Chelatococcus sp. HY11: one gene and its partner. The protein of the gene in region 1 interacts with the protein of each later gene in a pairwise test. Links are inferred from orthologs where the notes say so. Each region holds a gene or a part of one and is shown on either strand. Other genes may lie near its edges.

Region 1 (3,636 bases):
CCTCGATCGTGAGAGCGTGATGGTCGCGCAGACGGGTGAGGAAGGCGCCGAGATCGGCGGGCGCGATGCCAGCTTTCTGCGGCTCCAGCCCGGTATTGACCTCCACCAGGAGTTTGGGCCGGCGGCCGGTGGCTGCCTCCTCGCGCGGGATCTCCTTGGCGAGCGCCGCAGCCAGTGATTCGCGGTCGACCGTATGGATGACGTCGAACAGCGCCACTGCCTCCCGGGCCTTGTTGCTCTGCAGGGGGCCGATGAGATGGAGTTCCACCCCGGGAAAGCGCTCCCGGAGCCCCGGCCATTTGGCCTTGGCTTCCTGGACGCGGTTTTCCCCGAAGACACGCTGGCCGGCCTCCAGCACGGGCAGGATATCTTCCGCCGGGAATGTCTTGGAGACGGCGACCAGCGTGACCTGCGAGGGATCGCGCCCTTCCTCGCGCGCGGTGCGGGCAATCGCATCGCGAACCGCTGCCAGCCGCGTCGCTGCCGCGTGCCCGGAGCTCGTATCGGTGGACGCTGCGCTAGCCATGATGCTCACCAAATCCTTCACTGGGCCCGTCGTTGTCCATCCGGCCACAGAGGGCGTTAAAAGGCGGCCTGTTGTTGACCGCCTCCTTCATTCGTGTCCTAGTCCGATCGACCTCGGTGAGGCAATGCCGCTGCGCCGTTTTTGACGCATGCGGCACGGTTCTGCGCCGATTCCCTTCACTTTGCGCTCCCTCGGGAGCGAACGACCGGACCGACGACAGCAATGAGCGTGGAGCGTTACAACCCGAAGGAAGCCGAGCCGAAATGGCGCAAGGTGTGGGACGAGCGTCAGCTTTTCCGCACCGACAATGCGGATCCGCGCCCGAAGTACTACGTGCTCGAGATGTTCCCCTATCCTTCGGGACGCATCCACATGGGCCACGTGCGCAACTATACCATGGGCGACGTGGTTGCGCGCTACAAGCGCGCCAAAGGCTTCAACGTGCTGCACCCCATGGGCTGGGACGCCTTCGGCATGCCGGCCGAGAACGCGGCGATGGCGAACAGGGTGCATCCTCGCGAGTGGACCTACGCCAATATCGCGACCATGCGCGATCAGTTGAAGTCCATGGGCCTGTCGCTGGACTGGAGCCGCGAGATCGCGACCTGCGATCCTGCCTATTATCGCCACCAGCAGCGCATGTTCATCGATTTCCTGAAGGCGGGGCTGGTCTCACGCAAGACCGCGCGCGTCAACTGGGATCCGGTTGACCACACGGTGCTCGCCAACGAGCAGGTGATCGATGGCCGGGGGTGGCGCTCGGGCGCGTTGGTGGAGCAACGCGAGCTGACGCAATGGTTCTTCACCATCACACGTTACGCGCAGGATCTGGAAAACGCGCTCGACGGGCTGACGCGCTGGCCTGAGAAGGTCCGCATCATGCAGAAGAACTGGATCGGCCGGTCGGAAGGCCTGCTGGTCCGTTTCGCGCTCCAGGACGGCGATGCCAGCGAGGTCGAGGTCTATACGACGCGGCCGGACACGTTGTTCGGTGCGAGCTTCGTGGCGATCGCGGCCGACCACCCCATCGCCCGCAAGGCGGCCGAAGACAATGCCGAACTCGCGGCTTTCATCGAGGAATGCAAGCGCACCGGCACGGCGCAGGAAATCATCGACAAGGCCGAGAAGCGCGGTTTCGATACCGGCATCAAGGCCGTGCATCCCTTTGATCCCAACTGGACGCTGCCGGTCTATGTCGCCAATTTCGTGCTGATGGACTACGGCACGGGCGCCATCTTCGGTTGCCCGGCGCATGACCAGCGCGACCTCGAGTTCGCCCGGGCTTATGGCCTGCCGGTGAAGGCGGTCGTGCGGCCGGAAGGCGCTTCTGACGATTTCGCCGTCACCGACACGGCTTATGACGGTGACGGCCGCCTCTTCAACTCCGCCTTTCTGGATGGCTTCGGCATTCCCGAGGCCAAGGAGGAGGTTGCCAAGCGCCTGGAAAGCCGCGACTACGACGGGCGGCCGGTGGCCGAGCGCAAGGTGAACTATCGCCTGCGCGACTGGGGGGTGTCACGCCAGCGATATTGGGGCTGCCCGATCCCGATCATTCACTGCGAGAGCTGCGGTGTCGTCCCGGTGCCGGCGGAAAGCCTTCCCGTGACCCTGCCTGAGGACGTTTCCTTCGACGTGCCGGGCAACCCGCTCGACCGTCATCCCACATGGAAGCACGTGGCCTGCCCCACCTGCGGCAAGCCGGCGGTGCGCGAGACTGACACCATGGACACCTTCGTGGATTCGTCCTGGTATTACGCGCGCTTCACCGATCCTTTCCTGGAGACGGAACCCACGGACCGCGCGGTGGTCGATCGCTGGCTGCCGGTGGACCAGTACATCGGTGGCGTGGAGCATGCGATCCTGCATCTGCTCTACTCCCGTTTCTTCATGCGGGCGATGAGTGCCACCGGCCATTCCGGGCTGGATGAGCCCTTTGCGGGGCTGTTCACCCAGGGCATGGTCGTGCATGAGACCTATCGTGGCGCGGACGGGCGCTGGCTGCAGCCGTCCGAAATCCGCATCACCACCGAAGGGGGGGAGCGCCGCGCCATCGAGTTGTCGAACGGTGCCGATGTCGAGATCGGCTCCATCGAGAAGATGTCGAAGTCGAAGAAGAACACGGTCGACCCTGACGATATCATCGGCACCTTCGGCGCAGACACCGCGCGCTTCTTCATGCTGTCGGATTCGCCGCCGGAGCGCGACGTCATCTGGACAGAGGACGGGGTGCAGAGCTCCCATCGCTTTGTCCAGCGCGTCTGGCGCCTCGTGAACGAGGTGGCTACCATCACGGGCATCGTGAAGGACGAGCAGGCCGCCACCGAGCTTGATGCGGCCTCGCTCGCGCTGCGCAAGGCCGCGCACCGCGCCTTGGCGACGGCAGGCGAGGATATCGAGCGCCTGCGCTTCAACCGCGCGGTCGCCCAGCTTTACGAACTCACCAACGCCCTTCAGGCGGCGGCCGTCGGCGCGCGCCAGGTGGGCGAGGCGGGCGGTATCGAGGATATCTCGGCCGACATGCGTTTCGCGCTCTACGAGGCGGCGACTATCCTCGTGCAGCTTGCCGCCCCAATGATGCCGCATCTCGCCGAAGAATGCTGGTCGGTTCTCGGCTATACCAACCTCGTGGCCGAGACCCCGTGGCCCGTGGCCGACAGCTCGCTCCTCGTCGAGGACGAGATCACGCTGCCGGTCCAGGTCAACGGCAAGCGCCGCGGCGATGTGACCGTCGCGCGCGACGCGGATTCCGCCACCGTCGAGGCGGCGGTCCTGGCGTTGGAAGCTGTGCAGCGGGCCGTTGAGGGGCGGCCGATCAAGAAGATCATCGTGGTTCCGCAAAGGATCGTGAATGTCGTCGCCTGACGTGAAGCGTCGAGCACCGCTTCTACCCGTTGTGCTCACACTGGCCGTCGCCCTGTCGCTGGGCGGATGCTTCCGTCCGCTTTACGGGACGACGTCCGCCGGCACATCCGTGCGCTCGGATCTGGCTGCGATCGAGGTCGCTCCGATGGGCGCGGCCGTCGGCCAGGAGCGCATGGCCCATTACCTGCGCAACGAGACCGTTTTCGCGCTGAACGGAGGCGCCCCGGCCGGTGACAAGCGCTACCGGC
Region 2 (3,363 bases), 3.2 Mb from region 1 along the record:
TGCTGGCGCTGAAGGTGGTGCTCGCCGATCGCGGCTCCGCGCCGACGCTGGTGTTCGACGAGATTGACACGGGCGTCGGCGGAGCGGTGGCCGATGCCATCGGCGCGCGGCTCGGGAGAATGGCGGATCAGGTTCAGGTCATCGCCGTCACCCACGCGCCTCAGGTGGCCGCGCGCGCCGACAGCCATTTCCTGATCGCCAAGGAGGCCGTGTCAGCGAAGGACAAGCGCGTCGCGACGCGGGTGCTGCCGCTTGAGGCGGATACGCGGCGCGAGGAGATCGCCCGCATGCTGGCCGGAGCCACGATCACCGAAGAGGCCCGCGCCGCCGCTGCCCGGCTTCTGGAAGCGGCGGGGTGAAGGCTTTATAAGGCGGGCTTCGGGATTCTCTCCGTCATCGCCGAGCTAGCGCGCTACGCGATTCGGGGCGACAGGAAGAGACGAGCCATGTCACAGGATAATTCCCTCCGTACTGTCGCCGTCGCTGTGCTCACGCCACGAGAGGCCAAGCGCGAGCATGCGGATCTCCAGGAGGAGATCGCCGGCCACGATATCCGCTATCACCAGCAGGATGCCCCGACGATCTCGGACGCGGAGTATGATGCGCTGCGGAGGCGTTATGACGAGATCGAGGCTCGTTTCCCGGCGTTGAAGACGGAAGACAGCCTGTCGGATAAGGTTGGCGCCACCCCCTCGGAGAAATTCGCCAAGATCCGGCACCGCGTGCCGATGCTGTCGCTGGCCAACGGGTTCGCCGACGATGACGTGCGTGATTTTGTGGGCCGTATCCGCCGTTTCCTCGACCTCAAGGCCGATGCGGAAATCGCTCTCACGGCCGAGCCCAAGATCGACGGGCTCTCGTTGAGCCTCCGCTACGAAGCGGGACACCTTGTCAGCGCCGCGACGCGCGGCGACGGCGAGGTGGGAGAGGATGTCACGGCCAACGCGCGCACGGTCGATGACATCCCGCAGACGCTCGATGCAGCCGATGTGCCTGACGTCATCGAGGTGCGCGGTGAGGTCTATATGCGGCATGCCGACTTCGCGGCGCTGAACGAGCGCCAGGCGGCGGCGGGCAAGCCGGTCTTCGCAAATCCGCGCAATGCCGCGGCGGGGTCGCTGCGCCAGCTCGACGCCTCGATCACCAAATCCCGTCCGCTCGCCTTCTTCGCCTATGCCTGGGGCGATCGGACAGCCTTGCCGGCCGAGACCCAGATGGGCGTGATCGAGGCCTTCGGGCGCTGGGGCTTCCGCATCAACCCCTGGATGAAGCGCTGCGAGACGGTCGAGGACCTGATCGCCCATTATCACGCTATCGAGGCCGAGCGCGCCAATCTCGGCTATGACATCGACGGCGTCGTCTACAAGGTGGACAGTCTGGCGCTGCAACAGCGCCTCGGTTTCGTATCCAGAGCGCCGCGGTGGGCGCTGGCACACAAATTTCCGGCCGAGCAGGCGATGACGGAACTTCTCGCGATCGAGATCCAGGTCGGACGCACAGGCGCGCTCACGCCGGTCGCGAAGCTCAAGCCTATCACGGTTGGCGGTGTGGTGGTCTCCAATGCGACCCTGCACAATGAGGACGAGATCGCCCGCAAGGACGTTCGGGTCGGGGACACCGTCGTCGTGCAGCGCGCCGGCGATGTCATTCCGCAAGTGGTCTCCGTGGTCGCCGACAAGCGGCCGGCCGGCGCAGTCCCCTACGTTTTCCCGAAGACCTGCCCGGTCTGCGGCAGCCACGCCGAACGCGAGATCAACCCGCGCACCGGGCGCGAGGACGTGGTGCGGCGCTGCACCGGCGGCCTCACCTGTCCCGCCCAGGCGATGGAGCGCCTCAAGCATTTCGTCTCGCGTGATGCCTTCGATATCGACGGGCTCGGTGACAAGCAGATCGAGCTGTTCTACCGCGAAGGCATGATCCATGCGCCGCAGGACATCTTCGCGCTGGAAGCCCGCGATAAGGCGAACCTGCAAAAGCTGAAGGACCGCGAGGGCTTCGGCGACACGAGCGTGCGCAATCTCTTCGCCTCGATCGAGGCGCGGCGGCATGTACCGGTCAATCGCTTCATCTTCGCGCTCGGCATCCGCCATGTCGGCGAGACGACCGCTCGCCTGCTTGCCCGGCATTTCGGCTCTTTCGATGCGCTCCGCGAGACTGCGACCCGCGCCGCCGACCAGGCGAGCGACGCCTGGGCCGAACTCACCGCCATCGACGGCATCGGCATCATCGTTGCCGAGGCTATCGTGCAGTTCTTCGCCGAGGCGCACAATCAGGCGACGCTCGATGCCATTCTGGCGGAGGTCACGCCGGAGCCCATGGAGGCCGTGCAGACCGACAGCCCGGTCGCCGGCAAGACGGTGGTGTTCACCGGTTCGCTCGAGCGCATGTCCCGCGATGAGGCGAAGGCCATGGCGGAAGGGCTTGGCGCCAAGGTGGCCGGATCCGTCTCCAAGAAGACCGACCTCGTGGTGGCCGGGCCGGGCGCCGGCTCCAAGCTTGCCAAAGCCAAGGAGTTCGACATCGAGGTGATCGATGAGGAGACATGGCTCCGGCGCGTCGGGCGGTTGTGAGCCGCGGCGTCAGGTCCAGCGCTGCAGATAAGAGGGCGGATCGATCCCTCCCCCGAAGGGGAGGGATCAGCGCCGCAGATGAGAAATAGGTAGCTTGGTGCACCGCGCCTGACTCGATAGATCGGTGAATTTGGCTCGCTCCTGCGGGTGCGGCCTGTGGCCGAGCCTTCGGCGTGTTTCGGCCTAGTCAAATCAGCTTCCGGACGTGACATTGCCGCTCCGCTGTGGTCATTGCATCGGAAAGCCGCGTGCGACCCATGTTTCTTGTGATTGGTACCCATGCTTGAAGGTCTTCCTCCCCACGCCCCTACCCATGTGCTGCGCATCGAGACCGACGAGGCGTCCGCCCGGCGGTTGACGGATCTGCTCGGGGAGGTGTTCGACCCTGCGGAGACGGCGGTCGCCGCCTTCGAGATCGAGCCTGAGGACCCCAAGGAAGGGAATGCCACCGCGCAGCCCTGGCTGCTCGAGGCCTATTTCTCGCGTGAGCCCAATGAGGAGGCCATTCGCGATCTCCTGCGCCTGATCGTCGGCGAGAAGGTGGATACGGCCGTGTTCGACGCGGTTGCGGCGAAGGACTGGGTGAAGGCGAGCCTCGATGGGCTCAAGCCGGTGCGTGCCGGGCGCTTCCTTGTGCACGGCGGGCATGACCGCGAGGTCGTGAAGACAAACGATATCGCGCTCGAAATCGAGGCGGCGCTGGCCTTTGGTACCGGTCACCACGGAACGACGCTCGGCTGCCTCATGGCGCTCAAGGATGTTCTCAAGCAGCGCCGGCCCCGTCATGTTCTTG

Evidence for each region. The genes of interacting proteins can lie anywhere in the genome.
Region 2: the proteins of leuS (region 1) and ligA interact in binary tests that used the Escherichia coli proteins (3 or more experiments, as listed by UniProt). The link is inferred for Chelatococcus sp. HY11 from one-to-one orthologs.

The regions. Positions count from the first base shown.
Region 1 is NZ_JAHBRX010000001.1:3,441,825-3,445,460, forward strand. What follows is about bases 371-3,588. They hold leuS (leucine--tRNA ligase), read left to right. Parts: upstream 371-748; coding sequence 749-3,388; downstream 3,389-3,588. Other genes in these bases: KIO74_RS15700 (YggS family pyridoxal phosphate-dependent enzyme), read right to left, coding at 371-526; lptE (LPS assembly lipoprotein LptE), read left to right, coding at 3,375-3,588. Also shown: more of KIO74_RS15700, read right to left, coding at 1-370; more of lptE, read left to right, coding at 3,589-3,636.
Region 2 is NZ_JAHBRX010000001.1:236,709-240,071, forward strand. Bases 64-3,008 are described here. They hold ligA (NAD-dependent DNA ligase LigA), read left to right. Parts: upstream 64-446; coding sequence 447-2,570; downstream 2,571-3,008. Other genes in these bases: recN (DNA repair protein RecN), read left to right, coding at 64-359; KIO74_RS01250 (50S ribosomal protein L11 methyltransferase), read left to right, coding at 2,850-3,008. Also shown: more of recN, read left to right, coding at 1-63; more of KIO74_RS01250, read left to right, coding at 3,009-3,363. UniProt on the Escherichia coli protein: DNA ligase that catalyzes the formation of phosphodiester linkages between 5'-phosphoryl and 3'-hydroxyl groups in double-stranded DNA using NAD as a coenzyme and as the energy source for the reaction.